DNA from 4 places in the Paraburkholderia sp. GAS334 genome. Region 2 is predicted to be linked to each of the others. Evidence: riboswitches for the same ligand, from Rfam matches in the RefSeq annotation. Region 2 holds a riboswitch; each other region holds the start of a gene.
What was found. A riboswitch is a leader RNA that binds a small molecule or an ion and turns the genes downstream of it on or off. The one in region 2 is predicted to bind cobalamin.
Positions count from the first base shown of each region.

Region 1 (7,497 bases), on a different contig from region 2:
TCTATTTCGCGGACAACCCAATCCGGCGCTACGCGATCGGCGACCGTTCGCGGGATCTGCGGTACGGACAGGACGGCTCGCTCGACATCTTCATTCAGCACAAGGCACCGCAGCAGGGTGTCTCGAACTGGCTGCCCGCTCCGTGTGGCCGTTTCTATCTGATCCTGCGTCTATACCATCCGCGCAGGGAGATTCTGTCGCGAGACTACATCATTCCGGCTGTCCGGCGCGTCGACGAAACCGCCGCCGGATAACGAACGACGGCCTGTCTGATCCGCACAGACAGGCCACGTTCCGCTACTGCGTTCGAACGACGTTTCAGACGGCTTCGCTGGCGCGGAGCGCGCAGACGGATCGAACGCTCCTTGACGAGCGCGCGCAGGCTCTCCTGGGCACGTCGGCCGGCTTCGCCCGTTTCAGCGAAGCCGGATGAAAACATCACGATGGAGCGCACGCCAGCGGCGGCGGCATCCTCGACCGCGGACATCACGCCGGACGCAGGCACAGCACAGATCGCCATATCGATCGGTGCGCCGACATCACGCAATGTGGGCCATGCTCGCAGCCCCTGGATCGTCTCCTGGTTCGGATTGACGGGATAGATCGCGCCGGGATGGCGCTGGTTCAACAGATACTCGACGGGCAGGCCGCCGATCTTGCCGGGGTTCGACGACGCACCCACCACGGCGATCGAAGCGGGGTTGAACAGGGCGCCAAGCGCGGCGTATTCATGTGAAGACAAAGGCATTGATACCACTCCAGGACTAGAACAGCAGGTGTGGTTCAAGCCTAACAACCTGACAAGATGCTGATATTAGGGTTTCGCCATGTTAAACACCGATGCGCCGCGCGCGCCGCTGTGATTGAATAGGCGAAGCGCAAAACGCGCGCGTTTTCGTGATCACATCCATGACTGGGAATCCAACCCGTAACCCGCAGTTCGCGACAACGCTTGCTCATGGTCTCGAGTTGCTGAACTGCTTCAAGGTGGGCGAATCGATTCTTGGCAACAAGGAGTTCGCCGAGCGTACTGGTCTCTCGAAAGCCACCGTCTCCCGTCTCACGTACACGCTGGCCATGATCGGCTTTCTGCGCTACGACAACAGCGTGCGCAAATACCGGTTGGGGTCGGCGGCGGTCTCGGTGGGCTATCCGTTCCTGCAGGGCCTGCGAATCAGGGAACTGGCGCGGCCGCTGATGAAAGAACTCGCGGATACAGCGCGCGGCTCGGTGTCACTCGGAATGCGCGACCGCACGCAGGTCGTGTACGTCGAGACTTCAAGGGGACATGACTCGCCGGCGTTTCGCCCGGATACGGGTGCTTCGCTGCCGGTTCTGGCGTCGGCGATGGGGCGCGCCTGGCTTGGACGTGCGGCGCCCGCACAGCGCAGCGCCGTGCTCGAACAGGTGCGCACGAGAGACCCTTTGCAATGGCAGACTTATCACGCATCGGTGGACGCGGCGCTGCGCGCGTTCGCGAGACGCGGCTTCGCCCTTAGCGAGGGCGACATCAAGCGCGACATTCACGCGGTCGCCGTGCCGATGCGCACACCGATCGATTCGGAAATCTTCGTGTTCAACTGCGGCGTGCCGCAGACTCAACTCGCCCCGCGCACATTAATCGACGAAATCGCACCGAAGCTGATGCACATGGTGGAGACGATCGAACACGAACTTGCCGCACAGCATGACGCCACGCCCGTAGAGAAGGCCCTGAAACATCCATGAATCTGATCCCGAACAGGACTTGCCATGTTCGCGCCGCCTGACGATGATGACCGCCAGTTCGCCGTCACGCTGGCACGCGGACTCGAAATGCTGCGTTGCTTTTTGCCCGGCGAAAGGATGCTGGCCAATCGCGACTTCGTCGAGCGCACCGGCCTTTCCAAAGCCACCGTTTCACGGCTTGCCTATACGTTGACGGAGCTCGGCTATCTGCGTCACGACGTGCAGGAGCGCAAATACCGGCTCGGCGGTGGCGTGCTGTCGATGGGGTATCCACTGCTTTCCGGCATGCGCATCCGCCAGATTGCGAGACCGTTCATGCGCGAACTCGCCCTCTCGATACGCGGTGCGGTGTCGCTCGGCATGCGGGACCAGGCGAACATGATCTACATCGAAAGCTGTTCAGCCGACAAACGCTCCGACGCGCGGCCCGACGTCGGAGCGATCCGCCCCGTTCTGCGCACGGCGATGGGACGGGCGTGGCTCGCCGCCGTGGCGCCCGAAGAACGCGAAGTGGCGCTGAACCAGCTGAGGGTTGGCGTACCTGACCAGTGGCAGCAATATCGTTCGCAACTCGATCAGGCGATGCGTGACTACGCGGAACGGGGCGTGTGCGTGTCGTACGGCGACATGCAAAAAAATGTGTACGGCGTGGCGGTACCGGTGTGCGCGCCGGTCGATTCGGAAACGCTGGTGTTCAACTGCGCCGTGCGGGCTCACACACCGCAGGCGCGCGCGCTGCTCGACGACGTCGCGCCGCGTCTCATGATGATGGTCTCGAACATCGAGGCCGCCGCGGGTTTGCGATGACGTGACGTCGGGACTATCGCCACAACCCGCCGACTCACCACAGCCCCGCGACAATATCCACGAACACGATCTTCACGATCGTCATCGCCGGAAAAATCATCGCGTAACCGATGTCAGGCTTGTCGCTAAAACGGCGGCTTACGGACAACTTGCGGCCCGGCCCCGCAGCCGTTAAGATGCGAACAATTCTTATTTACAAAGAGCCGATTTCCCGTGTTTTTCGTTGCGCAATCTATTGCGGCCGGGCCCGCGCGCGCGGGCGCCCGCGCGACATGAGGCCGCTGCTCGTTCGCCTGCATCGCTGGATGGGCGTCGCGACGGCGCTGTTCCTGTTCGTCGCCGGACTGACCGGCGCGGTGATCGCATGGGATCACGAACTCGACGCGGCGCTGAATCCATCGTTCTTCCACGCGCGCACGAATGGGCCGGCGCTGCCTTCGCTGGAACTGGCAAAGCGCATCGAGGCCGCCGATCCGCGCTTCGACGTGACGTATCTGCCGCTCGGCGTCGAGCGAGGCCAGACGTTGCAGATGATGGTGCTGCCGCGCACCGATCCGAAGACCGGCCAGCCTTACGCGCTCGGCTTCAACCAGCTTGCTGTCAACCCCGCCACCGGCGAGATTCAGGGCCGCCGCGAATGGGGCGCCGTTTCGGTCGCGCGACTCAACCTGATTCCGTTCATCTACAAGCTGCACTACACGCTGCATCTGCCGTTCATGGGCAGCTTCGACACGGGCACGTGGCTGATGGGCATCGTCGGCATTGTGTGGCTGTTCGATAGCGTGATTGCGCTCGTGTTGTCGTTCCCGAGCGTGAAGGCGTGGCGCAAGTCGTTTGCGTTTCGCGTGCGGCGGGGCGGCTACGCATTGACGTTCGACCTGCACCGCTCCGGCGGCGTCTGGATCTGGGGCGTGCTCGCGATTGTCGCGCTGACTTCGGTCTCGATGAATCTCTCCGATCCGGTGGTGCGCCCGATCCTTTCGACGGTGTCGACGCTCACGCCGACGCCTTTCAACAATCCCGAACTGAAACGTCGCGGCGAGCCCGGCAACGTATCGCTCACGGCTGAGCGCATCGTGCAGATGGCAGCGCAGGCGGGCCGCGAACGCGGGCTCAAGTCGCCGCCGGGCGCGCTGTATTACGTGCCGTCGTTCAATGCATACGGTGTGGGATTCTTCGCGCCGGGCCACGATCACGGCGACGCCGGTCTCGGCAACGCGTGGCTGTACTACAACGCGAATACCGGCAAGCTGGCAGGCGGATCGATACCCGGCAAAGGCTCGGCCGGCGACATCTTCATGCAGGCGCAATACCCGCTGCATTCCGGCCGGATCATCGGGATCGGTGGACGAATTCTGATGAGCTTCACCGGCATCGCGGTGGCGATATTGAGCGCAACCGGGCTGATGATCTGGCTGAAGAAGCTCGGTGCGCGCCGCCGTTCTGCGGCGGCTGCAGCTGCGGCGTCCCGCTCGGGCGTCACGCGGGAGTCTGCTGCGCAGTCCTGACCACGCAGCACGACACACGCTGTCGCGCGGACGGCTGCGAAGCTCTGTGGCTTGATACGCGGGCACGCCGTGCCGCCCTTCCACATGACGTAGCTATCGTCGACATCCAGGTCATCTCGTGTCTTCTGTTGCAGCATTCAAACTGGTATTGCTCTCGCTCGTCGCGATCATCGGACTCGAGCTCCTTGCGGAACGTCTGCGTCTGCCGCCAGCCGCCGCGTTATTGGAAGTGTCGGCGCGGCTTGCGCGCGGTTGAGCGGCGAGCGGCGGGATACGCCAGAAGAAGACGGGGGAGAAACGCAGACAGTTGCAGGCTCAGGCGTTGCCTTCCGGCTGAACCGCCTGGGCCCGTATCAAACGACATCAAAGCGACATCAAAGCGACATCAAGGCAACGCGGATGTCCTGGCTTCGCCCGCGCGAAGTTGCGCGCGTTCGCTGCGTTCGACGAGCCAGCCGAACAGCAGCCCGATCGTCGTCCAGATGATCAGCTGCATGCCGATCGCCGCAATGCGGAAATGCCACAGCAGCGTGGCCGGGAAGGTCTGCGGCACCTCGTTGATCACCGGCATCGCGATCTGCACGGCCGCGATGATCGCGACGTACACCCCACCGCCGATGATCGCCGCGTTCCACTGACCGAAGCGCGCAACCGCGCGTCGCCGCACCTTCAGCGAAAACACCAGCGCAACCAGCGATATCGCGATCATCAGGAAGAAGAGCCCGGTGCGCGAGCCGATCGTTTCGGGGTCGCCGATGGAAGGCGGATTAGCCGGATACTTGAGATTCGGCACGATTACGAGCGCGATAAACGCCGCCGCTGCGAGCATCGCGGACAGCGCCCGCGCGCCCAGCTTGCCGACGCGGCCATACGCATACGCGAAGGTCAACGCGAAGAGTCCGCCGAATGCCGCGCCGTACACGACCACGCCAGTCAACAGGCCGAGACCCGCCTGCGTTTCGCGACTGACAAGTTCAGGCTCCGGCGCTTCGCCACGCGCCGCTGCGGCTTTCTCTTCGAATGTAATTGCCTGCTCGACCGCGGGTTCGCCGGCGAAGCGGGCGAATGCGAACGTGAGGAGTCCCGCGGCGATGCCTGCAAGCATGCCGCGTACCAACAGTTTGCCTACCATGTGTGCCCCCGTTAGTGGCAGGGGAAGCCGAGCAGATGGCGGCCGTCGTGGACGAATTCGTGAACCATCATGCCAGGGACGAGCGACGTCGCCCCTTGTTCAGCGCCGACAAAATACAGCGCAAGCAAAAGCAGCAGGCCACCGAAGATGACCCACGGCAGCAGTTCGCGCAGGGGGATCAGTGCAGGTTGAGCGGCCGGCGTGAAAACGGTGTCAGTCATGATGAATCTCTCCAGGGGTTACGCGCCCCGACAGTCGACTAGAAAAGGGATGACTCGAAGCTCAGGTCTGGCTTTCGGCTCTATGCTGAGCCGATTACAGTGGCGCGACCGCGCCGGGCTTACACCGGCTTCCGCGCTTCGGTGACGCTATTCTACGCGCTAAACTTCGCCGCGCCAGCGTGATGAACGCTACGCCTCCGACAAAGGGACACGAGATGCAGACACGGTTGCTGCTGGTCAGCCACGCGGCGACGCGGGCGATGCGCGTGGGCGCTTTCCCGGCCGACGATCCGCTCGATGCGCGCGGCCTGGCCGAGATCGAGGCGTGGCGCGAGCGGGCGCAGATCGTCGCTCAAGCCGCGCGCGTCTTTCGCAGCGACGCGACCTGCGTCCGCGAAATGGCTGAAGCGCTTGGGTTGAAGACGGAAGCCGCGCCCGCGCTGGCCGATGTCGATTGTGGCGAGTGGCGCGGCCGAAGGCTCAGCGATCTCGCCGCCGAAGAACCGGATGCGCTCGCCGCATGGACGCGTTCGCCCGACGCCGCGCCGCCTGGCGGCGAGTCCTTCGGCATGGTCCTCGCCCGCGTCGGCGCGTGGCTCGACGCGCTTCAGCCTGCACACGACGGCGACGCTTTAGTCGCGATCACGCATGCGGTGGTGATCCGCGCGGCGATCATTTACGCGCTGGGCGCACCGGCCTCAGCGTTCAGGCGGATCGAGATTGCCCCGCTGTCGATTGTCGAATTGCGGCGTTCGCGGGACAGAAGCTGGGTCTGGTGGCCGGGCCACGCCTGAAATCTGAGGGGAGGGAGTGGGAAGCGGAACTGCAGAAGAGAGAACATGCCTTCGTACCCGCTGGGCGCTACGTCCGACGCGAGAAGCTGTACCGGATTGCCGGGACCCGCCACAGCCGCTCGATGTTCGCGGTGCGCTGCATGAAGAGCGTGCCTTCGGTGCAGATTGGGTAAGGTGGCGATAGCTTGACCTTCGCACCGCCCTGGCGCGCGTTGCCGCAACGTGGTGCACCGCCCGTCAAGGCAACGGCCAGCAATTGTCACCGGCACCCCCACAGGCAAGCCCCGACGCTCATCGGCATGGAGCTTGCATAGCCGCTCGCATCGCGTCCCTCACGGACGCCCGACGAGCGGATCTCTCCCATGCTGCGCGACGAAGCGCCCTATAAGGCAATCCTCGATCACATTCGCTGGACCCCTGCGCCCGTACTGTACGCGCAGCGACATGGGCTGCTGGAACAGGACGCCGCCGTGTTCCCGACCTCCGCCGACAGCGTCGAAAGCGCCGCTGCCGCGGCGTTTCCTTGAGCCGCCTGATGCATCACCGAGGTTGTCGCGACCTGAGGAATTCCTCAGGCGCATTTGAGGCGCGCCCGATTTCTGGCGCAGAGGCCGGCCTTTAGGCTCGCATGATGCACAACCCGAACGAAACGCCCGCGCGTACGACGCGCCCCGTCAGCCGCGCCGAACGCGGCATGGTCGCCACCGCGCATCCGCTTGCGACGCAGGAAGCGCTCGCCGTGCTGCGCGCAGGCGGCAGCGCAGTCGACGCCGCACTCACTGCCGCCGCGATGCTCAGCGTCGTGCAGCCGCATATGACGGGCATCGGCGGCGACGCGTTCTGGATGATCGCGCCTGCCGGTGAGGCGCCGATCGGCATCGACGGTAGCGGGCAGAGCGCGCGACGCGCGACGCTTGAGCGCTTTTCAGGTCACACAGCGCTACCGACACGTGGCGCGCTGGCTGCGTTGACGGTTCCTGGCGCGGTCGGAAGCTGGATGCTGGCGCGTGAGCGCTTCGGCAAATTGCCGCTTGAGCGCGTGCTCGCTCCCGCGATTGACTACGCGCGCGAGGGCGTCGCGGTCGGACGCGATCTTGCGCGCTGGTTTGCGGACGACGCCGAAGTACTGCGCGCCGATGCGGGCTGCCGTGCGACGTATTTCGATGAGCACGGTCACGTGCTGAAGGAAGGCGCGCGTCTCAGGCAACCCGCGCTCGCCGGAACGTTCGGACACCTCGTGCGTCATGGCCTGTCGGCGTTCTATCGCGACATCGGCGATTCAGCCGCTGCATATGTGGATGCGCAAG
Region 1 covers NZ_JBNDMO010000005.1:291,863-299,359, forward strand. The annotation lists gene P3T21_RS12200 (DUF1254 domain-containing protein) at 1-254, shown strand, start outside; gene P3T21_RS12205 (CoA-binding protein) at 206-748, opposite strand; gene P3T21_RS12210 (IclR family transcriptional regulator) at 910-1,728, shown strand; gene P3T21_RS12215 (IclR family transcriptional regulator) at 1,753-2,535, shown strand; gene P3T21_RS12220 (PepSY-associated TM helix domain-containing protein) at 2,808-4,043, shown strand; gene P3T21_RS12225 (hypothetical protein) at 4,162-4,299, shown strand; gene P3T21_RS12230 (CbtA family protein) at 4,429-5,175, opposite strand; gene P3T21_RS12235 (CbtB domain-containing protein) at 5,187-5,396, opposite strand; cobalamin riboswitch at 5,438-5,580, opposite strand; gene P3T21_RS12240 (histidine phosphatase family protein) at 5,612-6,190, shown strand; partial or broken gene P3T21_RS12245 (AsnC family transcriptional regulator) at 6,268-6,363, shown strand; gene P3T21_RS12250 (hypothetical protein) at 6,553-6,717, shown strand; gene ggt (gamma-glutamyltransferase) at 6,822-7,497, shown strand, end outside.
Region 1: another riboswitch for cobalamin. It lies ahead of P3T21_RS12235 (CbtB domain-containing protein); the one in region 2 lies ahead of P3T21_RS20690 (TonB-dependent receptor plug domain-containing protein).

Region 2 (7,497 bases):
AATCGCTGCGTAACCTGCGGCGCACCGGCGTCGTGTACCGTCCGCTGCGCGAATCGGTGCCCGCCATCGAGACGGGTCTCGTGTGGCGCACGGCCGAGGTGAGCCCGGTGCTCGCAGGTTTCATCGACATCGTGCGCGCGTATGTGGCGAACCTTGCGACGAATCCTGCGCTGAGCGCGGCCTCAGGGACGCAACGCGCGAAGCCGGCGCAGGCCCGCACACGCAGGCGCTGATGGTTTTTCGCGCGGGTGCCGCGAACGCATTGCCCGCCAGGCCGTCCAATCCATGCTGCAGGCGGCGTGTCGCGCCCGCGGTCGTTATCGATAAAGAATCCGCCGTTGAACCACCCATAAAAACACATGCTCATTCACCCCAATTTCGATCCCGTCGCCATTCACCTGGGGCCGCTCGCCGTGCGCTGGTACGGGCTCATGTACCTTGTGGCGTTCATTGCGGCGATTGTCGTCGGCCGGTTGCGGCTGCGTCTGCCGCACGTTGCTGCGCAAGGCTGGACCGCGAAAGATATCGACGACATGCTGTTCTACGGCGTGCTCGGTACGATTTTTGGCGGCCGGATCGGCTACGTGCTGTTCTATAAGGCAAGCTGGTACTTCGCGCATCCGCTCGACATCTTCAAGGTCTGGGAAGGCGGCATGTCGTTTCACGGCGGCTTCCTTGGCGTGACGCTCGCAATGACGCTCTTCGCGTGGCAACGCAAGCGCACGTGGCTGCAGGTCACCGACTTCGTCGCCCCGATGGTGCCGGCGGGCCTCGCGGCCGGGCGGCTCGGCAACTTCATTAATGGCGAACTGTGGGGCCGCGTGACGGACCCGAGCTCGCCCTGGGCGATGCTGTTCCCGGGCGCCGCAAACGAAGACGCGGGCTGGATGGCTACGCACCCGGACCTCGTGTCGCGCTGGCATCTCGCCGACGTATTCGCGCAATATCACATGCTGCCGCGTCATCCGTCGCAGTTGTATGAGATCGCGCTGGAAGGTGTCGTGCTGTTCTTCGTGCTGTGGTTCTTTACGCGCAAGCCGCGGCCGGTGGGCGCGGCGTCAGCGGTGTTTCTGATCGGCTATGGCCTTGCACGCTTCACGGTGGAGTTCGCACGCGAGCCGGACGATTTCCTGGGCCTGCTGGCGCTGGGGCTTTCGATGGGGCAGTGGCTGTCGCTGCCGATGGTGCTCGCCGGCATCCTCATGCTGCTGTGGGCGTATCGTCGCGGCCGACGCCAGCCGGAGCCGGTGGTGGGTACAAACTCACCTTCGGCGTAGCGGCCGGTTGAAAACAGAAAAGCCACGGCATGCCGTGGCTTTTCTGTTTCTACGCGCGCCTCAAACGAAAGCGCGTTACTTCATCTGCACAGAACCCGACACGTTGACGGTCACCGTCGATGTCCCACCTTCGAGCGGAATCGGCGCGGCAGCCTTCGCATCGGCGCCTGCACGGGCACTCATCATCATCATCGGACGCGGCATCAAGCCGTTGTGTCCCACGTTGACCTCGCGAATCGTGTACCCGCTATAGCCAAACGCTTGAGCCGACGACGTGGCCTGCTGACGGAACGATGCGATCGCCTGGCCGGTCAGCTTCTGTTCAGCGGCGCGCTGTGCTTCAGGCGACAACGAGAACGACACATTGCCGACCTGCATGACCGACGACAACTGGCCTGCAAGCTTCGACGCCGCCGCGAAGTCGTGCGATTCGAGCTGCACTTCCGTACGGCCGCGCCACGCGGAAATACGGCCGTCGCGGTCCGTCGACGGATAGATCGAGAACGCGCCGGTGCGCGCTGTCACGCCCGCGACACCTTTGGCCTTTTGCAGCGCCGAGTCGGCGCGCTGGTTCAGCGTGCCCGTGAGCGAGCCGGGGTCGCTCGCTTCCTGTTCATAGAAGAGCGTGATGTTGACGACGTCCTGCGCCACATCGGCGCTGGCCTGCGCGGACAGCGACAGCACGCCCGACGGCGGATTCTGCACGAGCGTCTGCGCGAACGCTGCAGTGGGTGCGAGCGAGAGGGCGAGCGGCGTCACGGACGCAAGAGCGAAGGCGAAAGCGAGTGCGGTTTTTCTGATCATTTGAATGAGTTCCTTCTTCAACCGGTTGTGCACGACGGTCCCGGCAATAGCACGCCATTACGAACCGTCACGGCACGCGTCGTGCATCGAACTGGCACGGCGCTTGCGGAACTGTTAGGCGTCTGTCAGGCCGCCGGGTTCCCGCAAGCAATATTCGATTACACAAATCGCGTCCGCCGGCTCACACGAGGTGCTTCGTGATGAATCGCCATTCGGCTTCGGTCACAGGCGTGATCGACAGCCGGTTGCCTCTTGCGAGCACACGCATGTCCGCGAGTTCGGGATGCTCACGCAGCGTCGCCAGCGGGATCAGCGGAATCTTCTTCTTGAAGACGACATCGACGAGCGTCCAGCGCGGCGTCTCACGATCCGATTTCGGATCGTAGTACGGGCTCTTCGCGTCGAACTGGGTCGGATCGGGATAGGGTGTCGACGATACTTCCGCGATGCCAGCAATACCCGGCTCAGGGCAACTCGAGTGATAGAACAGCACACCGTCGCCGACCTGCATCATGTCGCGCATGAAGTTGCGTGCCTGATAGTTGCGCACGCCCGTCCAGGGCAGTGTGCGATGCGGGGCGTTGGCGAGATGATCGATGCTTGCTTCGTCCGGTTCGGACTTCATTAGCCAGTAGCGCATGAGTCGATATGAACGTCGAGAAGAAAGGGAGAGAGAGCGAAAGAAAGCGGAACTACAAACGGAAACGGCACCGGACGAGTGTCCGATGCCGTTGGATAGGTCCCCGCCATAGCCGCTAGGCCGGCATCCTGAACCGGGAGTTCAGAATTGGTCGCAGTTAGCCGCACTTCGGGTACATCAGACAGAGTGACGCGCACACCCGTGCTGCAAATTTCCGCAACCGTGCACATGGCATTGGTTCAAGGAATATATGACCTTGGCGAACCAGGCAGGGAAGCTGACTAAACTTTTTGAATCCAGACGCTCGCTGCATTCACAGCGACCTCACGAAGTACGCTGCGCTGAACTCGAAGACCGGCCACATAACCGGCCTTTAAAACAATCGCCCTTTAAAACAACCGGCCTTTAAAACTTTTACTGCACACCGTACTGCTGGATGACTGCGCCCAGCTGTTCGTTCATGGAGTGCATTGTACGCCGGATTTCTTCAGCGGGAAAAGATTCTCCGTGTCGCACACTGGCTTGCAGCTTAAGCAGTTCCGATGCCAGCGACAGCGCCGCCATCACGGCAATACGATCCTGCCCACGCACGTTGCTGCCCGAGCGGATCTTCGACATTTCCGCATCGACACGTGCCACTGCTTCAAGCAGCGCGCCTTCGGTTTCCGGCGAACAGGCGAGACGATACGGCTGGCCGAGAATCGAGACTTCGATCTGCTTCGTGGTCATGCATTTTCTCCGTGGCGGGTGACTTCGCGGCCGGCTTCCTGGTCGTGCTCTTCATGCGCCTCGTGCTGCGAGGTCGCAAGCAGGTCGAGCTGGTTGTCCGGCTCGGCGTGCGATCGCGCGCGCGGGAGTTTTTCGAGGATGGCGTTCAGGCGAACCTGCGCGTCGTCGATCTTCGACGAGAGCGTGTCGCGCTCCGCTTGCAGCGCGTTGCGCTCTTCGCGTGTCTGCTCGAGTTCAACGCGTATGGCTGCGCATTCTGCGCGCGCCTGGGCGAGTTGATCTTCGAGTGCGCGGCGCGCCTCGTGATGACGCTGGCTGATTTCGATCAGCCGGCCAATGTTTTGTGAGAGTGTTTCGAGTTCGTTGAGCATGTGCTGCGTCCTCTAAAGACACGGCATTCTAGCGCGGAATGTCGCAGGTTCCGACAATTGTCTCGTTTCGAGACGTAACAACACGGCTTTTTGCGAGTTTTATGCCTGCAAAACGCTGAAATCGTGCAAATGGCGCGCACGCGAATTGCAGTGAGCCGGGCTTTCTTGACGCTACAGCAGGTCGCTCCTACACTTGCGGCACTTTGGTGCCCGCGCGCGTTTTCATGTCGCGCAGTTAAACGGGAAACAGGGCGCGCGGCGATACGGCCGCGCTAACCTGTGCTGCCCCCGCAACGGTAAGCGACCGCGTTATTTCACGCAAGTCGATCCAGTACACGCCCTTAAAAAAGGCGTGCAATGCCACTGCGCATTCATGCGTGGGAAGGCGGATCGATGCGTCGCCAGCCCGGATACCGGCCAGAGGGAAGGACGTCGTTCGCACGCGTCAGGCTGCCTGCGCGTCGATGAACGGCCGTCCTGCTACGCAACGGCCTGCGGGGAAGCGGGCCGTGCACGCCAGCCACAGGAATTCATCCGATGTACACGCCCATCGCCCGCGCGGCGCTGCTCGCCTTGACCGGCCTGCCGCTTGCCGCACAGGCCCAGTCCGCGAAGACGGACGACGCACCGGCGTCCACGCAGAACGCGACGCCGTCCGCGGCGCCAGTGGTCACGCTGGCGCCAGTCGTGGTCACCGCGGCGCGCGGACCGCAGTCGCTCGCCGATGCCATTCCAGAGACCACGCGCTTCGACCCGCAGGACATCGCCGACAGCACCGCGCGCGATCTGCCCGGCCTGCTGCAACTCGCGCCCGGCGCACAGATTGTGCGCAATGGCGGCCCGGGTTCGTCGGCGAGTCTTTTTCTGCGAGGCGCTTCGGCGCAGCAGTCGCTCATTTTGATCGATGGCGTGCGCGTCGATTCGGTGAGCCTTGGCAACGCGCAGATCGAACAGCTTCCACTCGACCAGATCGATCACGTCGAGGTGGTGAACGGTAACGTGTCGGCGTTGTACGGATCGGGTGCGGTTGGCGGCGTCGTGCAGGTGTTCACGAAAGATGGCGGCAATCATCCGCCGCGCTTCAATTTCTCCGTCGAATACGGCAGCTATCACACGCAGCGCCAGCAGGCCGGCGTGGATGGCGCGCTCGACAAGGACGGCAAGACGACCTTCAGCCTTTCAATCGCGCGCGCGAAGGACGACGGCTTCTCGTCGATCAATCCCGCGCTCGCGCCGGTCAACCCGAACGCGAACGGCTATCTGAACGAAAGCATCGCGGCATCCGTGCGGCACCGCTTCAACGAAAGCTGGGACGTGGGCGTGCGCTACTTCCAGTCGAACGGCAACGACAGCTTCGACAATCCGTTCAGCGCGCCCACCGATCTCAACAATCTATACAGCAAGGTACAGCAGGCGTCAGTGTTCGCGAACGGTCGCGTGACCGACGGGTGGACGACGCACTTCATCGTCGCTGCGGGTAACGATCGCAGCACGACGGCCTTGAACGGCACTTACACCGACCACTTCAACACGGATAACCGTCAATACACGTGGCAGAACGATTTCACGTTCGCGCCGCAGCAGAAGTTTCAGCTCGGCTACGAGCATCTCGACCAGAGCCTTGATTCGAACGCCTACGCTGCGCCCGACCGTCACGTGAACTCGGGCTTCGCCGGTTATACGGGACGCTTTGGCGCCAGCCAGTTCCAGGCGAACGTGCGACGCGACCAGTACTCCGATTTCGGTGGCGCGAACAGTTACTATCTCGGCTACGGATACGATTTCACCGATCACTGGAAGGTGACTGCAAGCTGGTCCGATGCTTTTCGCGCGCCGACCTTCAACGATCTGTACTTCCCGTTCAGCGGCAATCCGTCGATCCAGCCGGAACGCAGTCATTCGGTCGAAGCGGCGTTGCAGTACGCGTCGAACGCGCTCGGCGTGATGAAGCTCACCGCATTCCAGACGCGCTATACGAATCTGATCGAGTATCAGCAGGTGAGTCCAGGTGAATTCGTTGCGCAGAACGTCGGGCAAGCGAAGGTGCAGGGCGTCGAGGGATCGTGGAGCGGGCATGTCGGCAAGACCGATGTGCGCGCAACCTTTACGGTCCAGAATCCCGTCGACGAAGACACGGACACCGATCTGAACCGGCGCGCGCGTCGCTTCGCCTCGTTCGCGGCGAATCGCGATATCGGCGGCTGGCGTGTGGGCGGCGAGTGGCTCGTGAGCGGCAAGCGAAACGATAGCGGCAATACACTTGCAGGCTACGGCGTCGTGAATCTGTCGGCGCGCTACACCATCACGAAGGCGTGGTACGTGGCCGCGCAGATCCAGAATCTTTTCGACAGGGACTATGAACTGGCTTACACATACAACACCCCGCGACGCGGCGCGTATCTCACGCTCGGCTGGCAGCAGCAGTGACGCGCCTTGCGTTGCTGCCTCACAGGCTGAGTCGATATGTCGTCTGATTTCACCGCGATGAATCGCGCTGCGATGCGTTCCGTCACGGGTATGACCGCGAAGCGCGCCGTCTTGATCTGGTGCGGTCTCGGCATGCTGGCGCTTGTTGTGTTCATTGCGTCGCTCGCGCTTGGCAGTGTCGCAGTGGGGCCGCTGCGTGTGCTTGCTGCGTTGATGCCGTGGCATGTGAGTGAATTTTCGTCGTCGCTAACGTCATCGTCTTCGTCGTCGTCACCGGATCTCGCGATCGAGATCGTTCGCACACTGCGCCTGCCGCGTGCGCTGGCTGGCTTTGCGTGCGGCGCGTTGCTCGCGATTGCCGGCGCGCTGCTGCAGGTGTTGCTGCGCAATCCGCTGGCAGAGCCGTATGTGCTTGGCGTATCGGGCGGTGCGGCGAGCTTTGCGCTCGTCGCGATGATTGCCGGATGCGCATGGTGGATCGTCGATGCCAGCGCGTTCACGGGTGCGTTCGTGTCGATCCTGCTGGTGCTCGGCCTCGCGCGTCGTGAATTGTGGCGCGGTGAGCCGCAGGATGCGTCGCCGCGTCTGTTGCTGACCGGCGCGGTGATCGCGGCGGGTTGGGGCGCTGTCATCACATTGCTGCTGAGCGTTGCGCCCGAAAGCCGTCTGCGCGGCATGTTGTTCTGGCTGACCGGCGATCTCAACGGCGGCGGCATGCCGTGGGTTGCGCTTGTTGCACTGCTCGTCGCGCTTGTGTCGATCGTGCCCGCCGCGCCGCAACTGAACGTGCTCCTGCGCGGCGATGCGGCGGCGCAGGCGCTTGGCGTGCCCGTCATACGCGTGCGGCTTCGTGTGTATCTCGTGGCGTCGCTCGCGGCTGCGGCTGCGGTAACGACGGGCGGCACGATTGGCTTCGTCGGACTCGTGGTACCGCACATGCTGCGACTGTGCTTCGGCAACGACCAGCGCATGTTGCTGCCCGCTGCCGCGCTCGCGGGTGGCTTTGCCGTCATGGGAGCCGACCTCGTCGCGCGAACGGTCATCGCACCCGCGCAGTTGCCGGTTGGCGTGATCACGGCGCTGGCGGGCGTGCCTGTGTTCCTCTGGATGCTATTGCGCAGGCGATGATGATGAACGCACGCGTTCCCGCTACTCCGGCACTTTCCGCGCAACGCGTCACACTGCGCGCCGGCACTCGCACGCTGCTCGACGATTTCACGCACACGTTCTATCCCGGCGAAGTGTGGTG
Region 2 covers NZ_JBNDMO010000011.1:9,249-16,745, forward strand. The annotation lists gene P3T21_RS20655 (LysR family transcriptional regulator) at 1-233, shown strand, start outside; gene lgt (prolipoprotein diacylglyceryl transferase) at 360-1,277, shown strand; gene P3T21_RS20665 (SIMPL domain-containing protein) at 1,353-2,081, opposite strand; gene P3T21_RS20670 (EVE domain-containing protein) at 2,263-2,721, opposite strand; RNA gene ssrS (6S RNA) at 2,818-2,999, opposite strand; gene P3T21_RS20680 (cell division protein ZapA) at 3,136-3,450, opposite strand; gene P3T21_RS20685 (ATPase) at 3,447-3,821, opposite strand; cobalamin riboswitch at 4,009-4,257, shown strand; gene P3T21_RS20690 (TonB-dependent receptor plug domain-containing protein) at 4,359-6,248, shown strand; gene P3T21_RS20695 (FecCD family ABC transporter permease) at 6,285-7,376, shown strand; gene P3T21_RS20700 (ABC transporter ATP-binding protein) at 7,376-7,497, shown strand, end outside.

Region 3 (7,497 bases), on a different contig from region 2:
CCTTGCGGCGCGGCCGGAAATGTTCGAAGAGGAACTGGCGTTCCTCTTCGTTCGCGATCGAAGCGCCGCGCGCCCGCAGCAGCGTGCCGTCCTGATCGATGAGAGGCCACGGCAGCGATGTCGCAACAGGCACCTCATCTGCCTTCAGCGCCGTTTGGGACACGACGATCGATTCTTCTGCCAGTTCGTTTGAAGACATATGCCGACCACCTCATTTCAGGTTCTTAACGGTCGTATACGGCCTCGTGGAATAAAACTTTAATTGAAGGTTTAAGAAAATCCAGAATTGCCGGCGATATACGGATTCGCTTATCTGTTGCGCATAAGCGTATGAAGCAGGATACGTACAGAAAAAGCTAGCGATACCAGCGCGGCGTATAAACCCATTCGGTTTTGCCATCGACGGAAAATGCCCGCGTATGTGACGAACCGATAATGACCATTGTCCGCATATCGACCATTTCGCCACGAAGTTCGCCGAGCGACGTATAAATCACCTGGCCGCCAGGTCGTCCGACGTTTCTTCCCAGCACAACCGTAGTGGACGGAATACGGAATTCGCGAATGATATCGAGCGCCTTGTCGAGTTGCCAGGGTCGGGCGCGCGAAACCGGATTATAGAAAGCCATCACGAGGTCGGCTTGAGCCGCATGTCTCAAGCGATTTTCGATGACTTCCCAAGGCTTCAGATTATCGGAAAGCGACAGCATGCAGAAATCGTGACCGAGTGGCGCGCCGGCTTGCGCGGCGGTCGCCATTGCGGCTGAAACGCCGGGCAGAATTTCCAGTTCGACGCCGGCCCAGCGCGCATTGTCCGATTCATGGAGCGCCTCCAGTACCGCAGCGGCCATCGCGAACACACCCGGATCGCCGGACGACACCATCACGACAGAACGCCCCATGGCGGCCAGTTCGAACGCGTGACGCGCGCGCTGCATCTCCTCGCGGTTGTCCGTGCCATGCACGCGCTGGTCCGCGCGGAACGGGCCCGCCATCGTCACGTAGGTTTCGTAGCCGAGAATATCGGTGGCTGCGTTGAGTGCGGAACGGGCAGCGGGCACCATCAGGTGGGCGTCACCTGGGCCCAGGCCGATGACGGTCAGACGTCCGCGGGCCTGTCCAATGGACGCCGGATCGACAGGCGCGCGGGCAAGCGCCAGCGCAACCGGTGAAGCGCCTGCCCGAATGTCGTGCGGCACACGCATTGCGGCTTCGAGAAGCGAGAGGGGTTCCCGCGCATCGGCGGCGGCCGGCGTAGAGACAAAACGAAGCGGCACGCCAAGCGTATCGGCGGCTTCGGTCAAGGCTTCATCGCCTGCGCGCTGGATGGGCGCGAGCAGTGCGGCCAGCGATAACGCGGCGATCCCGTTCGCGTCCAGTGCCTCACGTACGCGCTCCGCTACGCGTTCATCGAGCGTGCTGACCGCAGCGACGACACTGCGCGGATGAATCAGCAGCTCGTCCACGCGGCCATCCCATGCTTCCGGCGTGACGCGTATCGCGCGTCGCGCCGCTGTCGAGCGCGGCAACTGCGCATCGTCGAGCCACGGCGCGGCGCCTTCTATACGCGTGCTTTCGCCTGCAAGCAGGTCCGACACGAAACGCTTGCCCTGCGCGAGACTCGAAAGCGCGTAACCGTCTGGCGGATTCAGCACGCACGTGCCGAAACGCAATTCGCCGCTTGTGGTGATGGCGGGCGCAACCTTCAGGGCTTCGGCGATTTCTCGCGCCATCGTATTTACGCCAGCCAGACCGCCAAGCAGCGGCACGACGGCGCTGCCGTCTTCGGCTACTGCAAGAACCGGCGGCTCTGCCCCCTTGTCCGACAGCAGCGGCGCGATGCAGCGGATCACGATGCCCGCCGCACACAACGCGACGAGCGGCGTGCCGCGTGCGTAGAGGTCACGCAGATGCGCGCTGAGTTCGCTATACGCAACATCGGCTTCGGCGCGTCCTGCCAGCCCATGCACCTGAGCGTCCGGATAACGCGCCTGGATGCGGCGCGCCGTATCGAGCGCGCCGGTGCCGAGGATCACGATCGCGGGCGCGATAGCATTTATCCGCGCCATTTTTCCCCCGGCACGACGAGCAGCGAAAAATACGGCGACGCCATCGGATCGACTTCTGCAAGCGGCACGACCCGCTGATTCGTCATCGTTGCGCGCTCAACGTAGAGCGCGCGCTTTTCAAGGCCCAGTTCGCAGAGCACGCGGCGCACCTTGTCGAAATTGCGGCCGAGTTTCATCACGACCGCGGCATCGGCATCGGCGAGCCGGCGTTTCAGTTCGTCTTCAGGCAGGACCCCGGAAAGCACCGATAGCGTCTGGTTGCGATACACGAGCGGCGAGCCGAGTATCGCCGCGCCGCCCAGCATCGAGCACACGCCGGGCACGACTTCCGCTTCAAAGCGGCTTGCCAGCCGGTCGTGCAGGTACATGTACGAGCCGTAAAAGAACGGGTCGCCCTCGCAGATCACGGCGACATCGCGGCCTGCGTCAAGATGGTTCGCGATGATGTCGGCGGCGGTGTCGTAGAAGTCGGCGATGACTGTTTCATACGACAGCGGCGGCGCGAGCGTTTCGGTCGTTACGGGATAGACGAGCGGCAGGCGGAGCTGCGTTTCGTCGAGATGCATTTCGATGATGCCGAACGCGTTGCCCTTTTTTCCCTTCGCCACGAAGTACGCGACGACGGGCGCCGCCTTGAGCAGTCGCACCGCTTTCAGCGTGATCAGCTCCGGGTCGCCGGGGCCGACGCCGAGTCCAAAGAGACGTCCACGCACCGTCATTTATTCTTCCTCCGACGCAAGCGCGTTAACCGCGGCGGCCGCCATTGCGCTGCCGCCACGCCGTCCCGCGACGATCACGAATGGCACGCCGCGGCTGTTTTCCGCGAGCATCGCCTTCGATTCTTTCGCACCGACGAAACCCACCGGGAATCCGAGGATCAATGCGGGTTTCGGCGCGCCGGCGTCAAGCATCTCGAGCAGATAGAAGAGGGCCGTCGGCGCGTTGCCGATCACCACCACGCTGCCTTCCAGATGCGGTCGCCACAGCTCTAGCGCTGCCGCTGAGCGAGTGTTGTGAAGCGTGAGCGCCATGGGCGGCACGGAAGGATCGCCAAGCGTGCAGATGACCGGATTGTCCGTGGGCAGGCGTGCCCGCGTGACGCCTTCGGCGACCATGCGCGCATCGCAGAGAACCGGTGCGCCGCGCAGCAGCGCCGCGCGGCCGGCCACGCCGGCACCCGTGGAAAACTGCAGATCGTCGACGATGTCGACCATCCCGCACGCGTGGATCACGCGGACCGCGAGCTTTTCGAGGTCGGCGGGAATGTGGCTCAGGTCGGCTTCCGCGCGGATCGTCGCGAACGACTGGCGATAGATCTCCCGACCGTCGCGAATGTAATCAAGCATCGAATGATCTCCGGGTCAGGCGTTCAAGCGAATCGGCGGCCTGTTCGATCGTCAGGTGTTGTGCGACACGCTCGCCAAAACCAGGCGTGCCGTCGCGTCGATAAAGATCGTAATGAGCGGGTGCAACGGCGAGCAGCGTCCACGGCGCGCAATGGGCGGCAGCGCACGAGCGTGGACAGCCACTGAGATGCACGTCGACGTGAGCGGGCAGACGCGCGGCAAGCAGCAGGGCATCGGCCTTGGTGTCGGCCATTCCCTTCAGGCAGCCTTGAGAACCCGTGCAGGCGATCAGGTGCGTGAGCGGATCGGATGTGCTGACAGCGAGTCCTAGTGACTCAAGTCGTTTTAACGCCTGAGGCGTATTCTCACTGGCGATGTCCGGGATGAGCACACCTTGCCATGGCGTCATGCGAAGCGTTGCGTTGCCCACGTCGCTAGCAAGCTGGGCAAGGCCTTTGAGCATTGGAACATCAATGCGTCCAAGCTTTGGCTGGCCGCCGATGTATGAAAGGCCGGTGTTGATTTGCGGGTGCGAGCCGAGTCTCAGTGACTCATCTGCCGGGAAGCGGCACCACGCGTCTGAACGAATATCCCGCGCGAGAGTGAAATCGACTCTGGACTGTGCAAGCTGCAAAACAGTCTCGACGCCGTGTGTAGCGAGCACATCACGCATGCGGGAATCGTCGGGGGCAGCGAGGTCGAGGAACGTATGCAGCAATGCGTTGACCAGCGGAGGAACCTGGTGCGGCAAAACGGAAGCCAGCGCTTTCGACGCCGGGCCTTCGCTTCTCTCGCGCACGTTGGTGCGGACCGGCGGACAACCCGCAAGCCCAAAAACAAAACGCACTTCGTCGAGATCCCGCACTGCAGCAAGCCAGATATCGTGCGGATGACCGAGCATGGCGAGGCGCTCGCCGCCATCGAGCATCAGCGCGAACTTGGGTGAAAGTGCCGTAAAACGCGGATCGTTTTGCAACAGCGCGAGGATCTGCGACGCAAGCGGCGTGACGTCGAAGAGCGCGTGTGGATCGCGGCCCGCAAGCGGACTGACCATGAGATTGCGGATGTCGTCGCGCGCGATCGGGTTCGTTTCATCGTCGGCAAACGGTCCTTGCGGCCCGAGTCCCGCATGCAGCAATCGCTCGATCAGCGCGTTTTCGTGGCCCGCGCGCACGCCCCGCAGTTGCAGGTTTGCGCGGTTCGTCACCTCGATCACGCCCGACGCATGCGCGTCGACTGCATCTGCGATAGCCCGCGCCTGTTCCGCGCTCAATTCCCCGCAAGGCAGCTTGAGCCGGCAGAGGCCGCCGTCAAGCGCCTGCACGATGCGAAACAGCCCAGGGCAGGCCGAAGGGCGCAATGCGGCAATCGGAGCGAAGAAAGACGAAACGTGGTTCAAGAGGTCACCGGGTTGTGCGCCGCGCGACGGCCCGAGCACCCCGCAAAGGGGGAAATGCTGCGGCATCGGTACACCCCGCCCGACGTTGGCTGGCACGAACAAGTCTCACCGGCAGGTCTCCTGGCTGGCAGGTCGTGGTCCGCGCCGGCCTTCCCGGTCAAACCAGTGGCACAGGTGAGGCGCGGACTCGCTGCATACAGTTGCGGGGGCAGCCACAGTCGATCTGTGTTCCCTCTTCGGCCCCGAAGGGCACCGGCGAGGCTGTATTATGCCTTTTTTCGCACAGCACAAGTACGCTGCGGCCTTGCCTGGTGCGCCGCAGCAGTCATATCGGGAATCAAGAATGGGGATGGTCGCATGCGGGCATGGCTGACCGTAGTGGGAATGGGTGACGACGGTTTTGCCGGTCTGGGACGGCCGGCGCGGCGTGCGCTGCTGGACGCGTCAGTAGTGTACGGCGGTGAGCGTCACCTCGCGATGCTGCCGCCGCGGCTGCGCGCGCGACGCGAGCCGTGGCCGCGTCCGTTCGACCTGGCGCCGGTGCTCGCGCATCGCGGCCCGAATGCATCCATCTGCGTGCTCGCGAGCGGGGACCCCATGCTGTTCGGCGTCGGCGCAACGCTCGCCCGTCAGGTATCCGCCGACGAAATGCGCGTGCTGCCGGCGCCTTCGTCGTTGTCGCTGGCGGCGGCGCGGCTTGGCTGGCCGCTGCAGGATCTCGCGATGGTCTCGCTTGTCGGCCGGCCGCTCGCGACGCTTAACGCGCATCTGCATCGTGATACGCGGCTGTTCGTCCTGAGCAGCGACGGCCGCACGCCCGCCGCCATCGCCGCACTGTTGACCGCACGCGGTTTTGGTCCGAGCCGGATGATCGTGCTGGAGCACCTGGGGGGCGCGTCGGAACGGCGGATCGATGCACGCGCCGACGCATGGACTGCGAGCGAAGTGGCTGCGCTGAATCTTGTCGCCGTCGAATGTCGCGTTTCGCAGGAAGCGCAACCGCTGCCGCTCACGAGCGGCTTGCCAGACGAAGCGTGGCTGCACGACGGGCAGTTGACGAAGCGCGATATCCGTGCGATCACGCTCGCACGCCTCGCGCCAAAGCCGGGCGAACTGCTCTGGGATGTGGGCGCGGGTTGCGGCTCGATTGGGATCGAATGGATGCGCGCGCACCCATCCTGCCGGGCCATCGCCATCGAGGCGCAACCCGAACGGCAGCGTTTCATCGAACACAATCGCGACGCCCTTGGCGTGCCGGGCTTGCAGATCGTCGCGGGCAAGGCGCCGGATGCGCTTGATGGCCTGACTGCGCCTGACGCGATTTTTATCGGCGGCGGCGTCACGGTGCCTGGCGTACTCGACACCTGCTGGGCGCAACTGCGTAGCGGCGGGCGGCTCGTCGCCAATGCGGTGACGGTGCAGAGCGAGGCCGCGCTGGTCGCATGGCGCGAACAGCACGGCGGCACATTGACGCGCATTAGTGTCGCGCAGGCCCAGCCGCTTGGCGGCTTCGACACCTGGCGCCAGGCGTTGCCGATCACGCTGCTCGAAACCGGCAAACCATAATGCGCGACGAAACGCCCGAACAGCCCGCGCCCCTGCGTAGCGGCTACACGACCGGGAGTTGTGCGACGGCGACCTCGCTTGCCGCTGCGCGTCTGCTGCTCGTGGGCGTGGCATCCGATGTCGCGGATATCGTGTTGCCGAAGGGCCAGCACGTGCCGATGCCGCTCGTGTTCTGCCGCCTGACAGACGACGGCGGCGCGGAAGCAGGCACGATCAAGGACGCCGGCGACGATCCCGACGTGACGCACGGCGCGGTGGTGTTCGCGCGCGTTCAGTTGCGCGCGCAACCAGGCGTGCGTTTTTTCGCGGGGCCGGGCGTGGGTACGGTGACGCGCGCTGGCCTGACGCTGGCGGTCGGCGAACCGGCGATCAATCCCGTGCCGCGCCAGATGATGACGCAGCACCTCACCGAACTCGCGGTCGAGCACGGCTATGCGGGTGGCTTCGACGTCACGATTGGCGTCGAAGGCGGCGAAGCGCTTGCGCTGAAAACGATGAACCCCCGGCTCGGTATCGTCGGCGGTCTGTCGATTCTTGGGACCACAGGGATTGTCCGGCCGTTTTCGTGCTCGGCGTATATCGCGTCGATCCATCAAGGCATCGATGTCGCACGCGCAAATGGTTACCGGCATATCGCCGCGTGCACCGGTAACACCAGTGAAGACGCAATGCGTGCGCACTATGGCCTGCCGGATATCGCGCTCATCGAAATGGGTGATTTCGTTGGCGCGGTGCTAAAGCATTTACGTCGCGCGCCTGTCGAGCGATTGAGCGTGTGCGGCGGGTTCGGCAAGCTTAGCAAACTTGCTGCCGGACATCTCGATCTGCACAGCCGCAATTCCAGTATCGATCTTGAACAGCTCGCAAGCTGGGCCGCGGAACATGGCGCCGAAGCCGCTTTGCAGGAGGCGATTCGTGCGTCGAATACGAGCCAGCAGGCGATGGCGATTGCACGCGATCGCGGCGTGGCGCTTGGCGATATCGTCTGCGCTCGCGCGCTAAGGGTCGCACGCGACATCGTGCCGACTGAAGTGAAAGTCGAGATGTTCGCGATCGATCGTCGGGGCAATATCGTGGGCGTCGCACAATGACGCGCATCCTGCTTCTGGGTGGCACC
Region 3 covers NZ_JBNDMO010000009.1:214,361-221,857, forward strand. The annotation lists gene P3T21_RS18670 (flagellar brake protein) at 1-199, opposite strand, end outside; gene cobJ (precorrin-3B C(17)-methyltransferase) at 357-2,069, opposite strand; gene P3T21_RS18680 (precorrin-2 C(20)-methyltransferase) at 2,057-2,788, opposite strand; gene P3T21_RS18685 (precorrin-8X methylmutase) at 2,789-3,415, opposite strand; gene cobG (precorrin-3B synthase) at 3,408-4,814, opposite strand; cobalamin riboswitch at 4,908-5,086, opposite strand; gene cbiE (precorrin-6y C5,15-methyltransferase (decarboxylating) subunit CbiE) at 5,172-6,380, shown strand; gene P3T21_RS18700 (cobalt-precorrin-5B (C(1))-methyltransferase) at 6,380-7,471, shown strand; gene P3T21_RS18705 (cobalt-precorrin-6A reductase) at 7,468-7,497, shown strand, end outside.
Region 3: another riboswitch for cobalamin. It lies ahead of cobG (precorrin-3B synthase); the one in region 2 lies ahead of P3T21_RS20690 (TonB-dependent receptor plug domain-containing protein).

Region 4 (7,497 bases), on a different contig from region 2:
GGCTCGTCGAGTTCCGCCACAGCCTGCACCGCTGCATCGAACAGATGCATGACGTTCGCGAACGCATCGCGAAAGAACCCGGAGACACGCAAGGTGACGTCGATGCGAGGCCTGTCGAACACCTCGATCGGCATGATCTCGAAGTCGGTCACGCGATGGCTGCCCGGCGCCCATCTGGGTCGCACGCCGAGCAACGCAAGCGCCTGCGCGATATCGTCGCCACCGGTGCGCATTGTCGCGGTGCCCCACACAGAAAGCCCGATCGCGCGCGGATAGTCGCCGTGTTCCTGCACATGCCGCTCGATCAACTGCTGCGCCGACTTGAGACCCAGCGACCACGCCGATTGCGTCGGCACAGCACGGGTGTCGACAGAATAGAAATTGCGCCCGGTCGGCAGCACGTCGGGGCGGCCACGTGAAGGCGAACCGCTTGGACCCGGCGGCACGAAACGCCCTTCGAGTCCGCGCTTCAGGTGCAGCATTTCCTGCGGTCCACATGCATCGAGGCGCGGCAGAATATCGTTCCGCAAGCGTTCGAGAACGCGTTCCGCTTGCGGCAATGCGCCGGGTTCAAACGACGTTGCGGTAGCCGATCCCGTATCGTCGCCCACATCATTCAGTAGCGCTGCCGCGAGACATTCGAGCCGTTCGCGCGTATCGCCGTTATGCCGCCACGGCGCGTCGCTCACCTGCTGCAGAATCCCGGGGCGCGGACCTTCCCACGCTGCAGACCAGTCCGCTACCAGCGGATCGAACAGGTGATCCATCTGAAGGTCCCGTGCAAGCGCATCAATCAGCCCCGCCTTCGCGCCCTGCCCGTCACCGACAGGAAAACGCCCGATTGCCAGCAGCGTATCGCGTCGCTGCGCCCCTCGCGGCGACTGCCCGAACGTATGCAGGCCGTCGCGAATCTGCGCCTCCTTCAACTCGCACAGATACGCATCGGCACGTGTGAGCAACGCGTCTTCCGCGTCCTGGCCATCGGGCAAACCGAGGCTCAGTTCCTCGTGCAGACGATGCGTGATGATCGTTTCGAGAATCGTCCTTCGCAGCAGTTTCGAGCGACGCGGATCGACCATCAGCGCTTCATAGTATTCGTCGACCTGACGTTCGAGGTCCTGCAACGGACCATAGTTTTCCGCGCGCGTCAGCGGCGGCATCAGGTGATCGATGATGACGGCCTGCGTGCGCCGCTTCGCCTGGCTGCCTTCGCCCGGATCATTGACGATAAACGGATACAGATGCGGCATCGGCCCAAGAATGAGATCCGGCCAGCAGGTTTCGCTGAGCGCGACGCTCTTGCCCGGCAGCCATTCCAGATTGCCATGCTTGCCGACATGAACGACCGCGTCGATACCGAACCGGTGACGCAACCAGAAATAGAACGCAAGATACGCGTGCGGCGGCACCAGATCGGCGTCGTGATAGCTTGCGTAATCGCCACCTTCGCGCGAACGCGCTGGCTGAATGCCGACGAACACATGGCCGCAACGCCAGCCCGCAATCATGAAGCGGCTACGACGGAGCGTCGGATCCTGTTCGGGCGTGCCCCAGCGCGCATTCAATGCATTGCGTACTTCAGCCGGCAACTGCTGGAACTGCACCAGATAATCGTCTAGCGCAAGGCTTTGCAGCGCCGGGCGCAGATCACGCACGACGGGGTCGTTCGTCACCCCTTCCGTCAGCGTGTGCATCAGCGCATCGCCATCGGCAGGTACAGTATCGACGCGATAGCCCTGCTCGCGCAGCATCGAAAGAATGCCTACGACAGATGCGGGCGTATCAAGACCCACGCCGTTGCCAATGCGGCCTTCGCTAACGGGATAATTCGCGAGAATCAGCGCGAGTTTCTTGTCGGCGTTTTCGATGCCGCGCAGGCGACACCAGCGCTGGCTTAGCCCGGCGACAAACCTGACGCGCTCAACGTCAGGCTGATAACGCACGACATCGACTTCGGTGTGCGGACAACGATACGCGAGCCCCTTGAAGCTGATCGCCCGCGTAATGATGCGGCCATCCACTTCGGGCAGCGCGATATGCATGGCGATATCGCGTGAATTGAGACCCTGGTTGTCCTTGAGCCAGTCGTCGCGATTGCCGCCGCTCAGGATCACCTGCATCACCGGCGCGTCGCCGGCAAGCGCGAGTGGTTCAGGATCGTCGATGGCTGACGCGGCGAATGCCGTCGTATTGAGCACCAGCGCCACGTTATGTTGCGCGCACAACCGCTGCACCACGTCACGACTCACGTCGTCTTTCAGCGACGTGATCGCGACCGGCAACGGATTAAGGCCCTGCGCATCGAGCGCGTCGATCAATGCATCGAACACGGCTGTATTCGCCGCCTGCAAATGCGCGCGATAAAACAGGATCGCGACCACCGGCGCATCGGCACGCCAGCGTGCCTGCCAGTCTTCGACCGTGGGAACGTCGCGCTCCGGATGGTAAAGCGCTGCGGCTGGCAACGGTTGCGGCAGCGGCGGCTCGTCGCCCCAGCCCAACGCGCGATGCGCGATGCAGCGCAGAAACCGCTCCGCATTCTGCGGGCCGCCTTCGCGGAGATAACGCCATAGCTGATGACACAGCGCAGCGTCGGCGGTGCTGCGTGCGAGCAGATTCGGGTCTTCCTGAAGATCGCCCGAGAACATCGCGAGCACCTGCTGTTTGCGCTCCGCCAGTGCAACGACCTGCTCGATGCCGTATGGCCAGTAAGCCTCGCCGCCGAGGTGATCGACGACGACGACTTTCGCATGCTGCAACACGTCCTCGACGTAGAAATCGACCGACGCAGGTTGCCGGAGGAATGTGACATTCGCGAGCCTCAGGCTTGGGAAATCAGCGCCCAGACGCGGGAAAACGCTCGCGAGCAGCGACAGCGTCGTATCAGCGGAACTGAGCACGACGATATCCGCCGGTCGCTGATCGATCCGCATGACGCCGGCCGTATCGTCGACAAAGCCACCCGGCGTGGTGCGCAGCAGATGCATGTCGATTTACGCCTGTTGCACGACGTTGCGGCTGTCGCTCAAAGCGACATCGAGCGCCTGCTGCAATGCGGCCTGATCGAGGTCTTCGCCGATCAGTACAAAGCGGCTCGCGCGCGTTTCATCGGCCTGCCAGCGACGGTCGAAATAGCTGTCGAAGCGTCGTCCGACGCCTTGAATCACAAGACGCATTGCTGCGCCCGGCAATGCCGCGAAGCCTTTGACCCGGTAAATCGTGTGGCTTTCGACGAGGCTCTGCAGTGCCGCGATCGCCGCCTCACGCGACGAAACGTTCGCCTCGACCACTACCGAATCGAACTCGTCGTGATGATGATCGGCGTCGTCGGCGGAACCGTGATGGTCGTGGCGCAGATGAATGGTGTCTTCGGAAGCTGCCTCAAGACCGAGCAGTGCGTGCAGATCGAGCTGTCCCATGTGTGCACGCACAACCTTCACCTGCGGCGGGATTTCTTCACGGATCAGTGATTCCACTTCCCTTTGCCCTGCCTCGTCGAGCAGATCCGTTTTGTTCAGAATCACCAGATCGGCTGCGGACAACTGGTCTTCGAACAGTTCGTGCAACGGCGACTCGTGATCGAGATTCGGATCGGCTTTGCGCTGTGCGTCGACCGCTAGCGGATTCTCCGCGAACTGACCACTTGCCGCGGCTGGACCGTCGACTACGGTCACAACCGCATCGACCGTGAAGCTGTTTTTGATCTGCGGCCAGTTGAATGCCTGCACGAGCGGCTTCGGCAACGCAAGACCGGACGTTTCGATCAGCACGTGGTCGATCTGGTCGCGGCGTTCGACGAGTTTTTCCATCACTGGAAAAAACTCTTCCTGGACAGTGCAGCAAAGACAGCCGTTGGCGAGCTCATACAACTGGCCTTCGGCTTCACTGCCGTCTTCGTTACACCCGATGCCGCAGCCTTTGAGGATTTCGCCATCGATGCCGAGTTCGCCGAATTCGTTGACGATCACCGCGACGCGAAGGCCGCCCGCATGTTGAAGAATGTGCCGCAGCAAGGTGGTTTTGCCGCTGCCGAGGAAGCCCGTGACAATCGTGACGGGAATCTTGCGCGTCTGCATCCTGACTCCAGGGTGGTGGACTGTTGAGTAGATGGGGACGAAAAACGGCTTGCCCGGAGCAACCGGACATTCGATGAAATCGTGGACGATACGCCGCATCCCCGCGGCGTTTGCCTGTTTTTCTCGGGCCGGTATCCGGGCTGACGAAATCGCCGCTTCACCTTCCCGCGCATTTGACACGTTGCGCAGTGGACAGATACAGGCACGCTGTAATGTGCAAGTATTGAAGCCGGCTTTGCATCGCTTTTAAGCGATGCCTTCGCTTACCGTTGCGGGGGCAGCACAGGTTGGCCCGATCCGTGCAGGAAGGGCTCCCTGTTTCCCGTTTAACTGCGCGCACGGAGCGTGCGCGCGAGCACCAGAGTGCGTGCGAGTGTAGGCTTCGGCAGTGGCAACGTCAAGAAAGGGCCCGCGGCAAGGGCACTCCGGCGGGCTTTCAGGGAGTGCCTGTGATATCGTATGCGCGCGTTTGGTGCCCGCACACGCGTTCGCGTGTGCAGTTAAACGGGAAACAGGAAGCGAAGCGATTTGCTGAGCCTGTGCTGTCCCCGCAACGGTAAGCGGCCAGCGGATCATGCATCCGCACATGTCATTCAACGCCACTGCCTGCGCTGCGCAGGTGGGAAGGCGAACGGCATGCGGTCGTCAGCCCGGATACCGGCCAGACGCAAGGGGCGACCGTTGCGATCGCCGAACGCCCGATCCGCGGGGGACGGAATGAGGCGCCTGACGTGTGGCAACGCATGATTCATCTATTCGTCAAGCCGTCGATATGACGACTTCCAGGCTTTCCCTTCCCGACTGCACGCCGCGGCCTGCGCCGTGTTGCGCGCCGTGCCGTTCACTATGAGCCGCGCCTGGCTGATCGGCGCCGGTCCAGGCGACGTCGAGCTGATGACGCTCAAGGCGACGCGCGCGCTAGGCGAAGCCGACGTCGTCCTTGTCGACGATCTCGTGAATCCCGATGTGCTGCAATTCGCGCGTAAGGATGCGGAAATCGTGTACGTCGGCAAGCGCGGCGGGCAGCCGTCTACGTCGCAGTCTGGCATCGTCGAGGCCATGCTCGCGCATCTGCGCGCGGGGCGCAGCGTCGCCCGGCTGAAAGGCGGCGATCCGTTCGTGTTCGGGCGCGGCGGTGAAGAACAGCAGGCGCTGGCAGCCGTCGGCATTCACGTCGAAATCATCAACGGTATTACAGCGGGTATCGCCGCGCCCGCTGCGATCGGCATTCCTGTTACCCATCGCGATCATGCACAAGGCGTCGTTTTCGTCACCGGACACGGCGCGGGCAGCGGCGAGCCGGACTGGCGCGCGCTCGTCGCGACGCAGATGACACTGGTTGTCTATATGGGCATGCGTCGACTCAACGACATCGTCGCCGCGTTGCTGCAAGCCGGCATGCCAGCGGAAACGCCGTGCGCCGCCATCGAATCCGCCACGCGCCCCGAGCAGCGGCACGTGCGCGCGACGCTCGATACACTCGCCGCGAAAGTCGCAGAAGCCGGACTCGGCTCGCCAGCAATCGTCGTGATTGGCAGCGTGGCTGCGCTCGGCTTGCCGTATCTTCCAACTGGCGACAGCACATGAAAACGCTGACCGTCGGCATCGGAAGCAAACGCAACGCATCTGCGCAGCAGATCGAATCCGCCGTGCGCGCGGCGCTCGCGCTGGCCGGCCGTTCGCTCGACGAAGTGCTTGCGGCCGCAACGATTGATTCAAAAGCACGCGAACCCGGACTCGTCGAATTCTGCACGCGCCATGGGCTGCTGTTGCACACCTTTGCGCCCGAGCAGATCGACGCGCTAGGAGAACTGCCCACGCCTTCCGATACGGTCCGTGCGCATCTCGGCGTCGACGGCGTATGCGAACCGTGCGCACTTCTTGCATCGCCCGGCGCGAAGCTGATCGTCTCCAAAACCACGCTCGATGGCGTCACCGTCGCCATCGCATCCGCACACTGATTTCCGCGCAACACGAACGCCTCCCGGCACCAGGACACGCCATGAAGACAGATCCCGAATCGCATCAACGCATGACGCAACGCCGTCGCGAGGGTCACGAGAAAAAGCAGGCTTCGGCTACGGTCGAAAAAGGCCTGCTGATCGTCAACACGGGCACCGGCAAGGGAAAAACCACTGCGGCTTTCGGCATGGCCGTGCGCGTGCTCGGGCACGGCATGAAGCTCGGCGTCGTGCAGTTCATCAAGGGCGCGCTGCACACGTCCGAGCGCGATTTTCTGGGCGCGCAGGCGCACTGCGAGTTCATCACGATGGGCGACGGCTACACGTGGAATACGCAGGACCGCGACAAGGACATCGCGACCGCGCGCAAGGGCTGGGACGAAGCGCGCCGGATGATCGAAAGTGGCCACTATCAGATGGTGATTCTCGACGAGCTGAATACGGTGCTGAAGTACGAATACCTTCCGCTCGACGAAGTGCTTGGCGTGTTGAACGCGCGTCCGGACATGGTGCACGTGGTCGTCACGGGACGTCATGCGCCCGACGCATTGATCGAAGCCGCCGACCTCGTCACCGAAATGCGGATCATCAAGCATCCGTATCGCGAGCAGGGTGTGAAGGCTCAACGCGGCGTGGAATTCTGAGCGATGTCCACGTGCCCCGCCCTGTTTATCAGTGCGCCGGCGTCGGGTCAGGGCAAGACCACGATTACGGCCGGCCTCGCACGCTATCACGCGCGGTTGGGGCGGCGTGTACGCGTCTTCAAGACCGGTCCGGATTTTCTTGACCCGATGATTCTTGCGCGCGCCAGCGGCGCGCCGGTGCAATCGCTCGACCTGTGGATGGTCGGCGAAGGCGCGTGCCGCGCACTGCTGGCCGAAGCGGCTGGAAACGCCGATGTGATCCTGATCGAAGGCGTCATGGGTCTTTACGACGGCACGCCTTCCAGCGCCGATCTGGCGACCACATTCAACGTGCCTGTCGTCGGCGTGATTTCGGCGAAGGCGATGGCGCAGACTTTTGGCGCAATCTCGTTCGGGCTCGCGAACTATCGGCCAGGCGTGCCGTTTCATGGCGTGTTCGCCAATCGCGTCGGTTCACCGCGGCATGCGCAGATGCTCGAAGAGGCATTGCCCTCCGGTCTGCGCTGGATGGGACACATCGCGAGCACGAGCGACATCGAATTGCCGGACCGGCATCTCGGTCTGCATCAGGCAGACGAAATCGCCGACCTCGACGCCCGCATCGATCGCGCGGCCGATGCGCTCTCGACGACGACGCTCGCCGAACTGCCGCCGCCGGTCGATTTTGGCGCGCCGGCACGCGAGGTGTTGCCGCGTTTGCTCGACGGCATGCAGATCGCCATTGCGCGTGATGCGGCGTTTTCGTTCATCTATCCCGCCAACGTCACGCTACTCGAAACGCTCGGTGCGAACGTCATGTTTTTTTCGCCGCTCGCC
Region 4 covers NZ_JBNDMO010000009.1:203,559-211,055, reverse strand. The annotation lists gene cobN (cobaltochelatase subunit CobN) at 1-2,987, opposite strand, end outside; gene cobW (cobalamin biosynthesis protein CobW) at 2,994-4,076, opposite strand; cobalamin riboswitch at 4,186-4,454, opposite strand; cobalamin riboswitch at 4,530-4,756, shown strand; gene cobA (uroporphyrinogen-III C-methyltransferase) at 4,923-5,663, shown strand; gene P3T21_RS18640 (cobalamin biosynthesis protein) at 5,660-6,037, shown strand; gene cobO (cob(I)yrinic acid a,c-diamide adenosyltransferase) at 6,079-6,681, shown strand; gene P3T21_RS18630 (cobyrinate a,c-diamide synthase) at 6,685-7,497, shown strand, end outside.
Region 4: another riboswitch for cobalamin. It lies ahead of cobW (cobalamin biosynthesis protein CobW); the one in region 2 lies ahead of P3T21_RS20690 (TonB-dependent receptor plug domain-containing protein).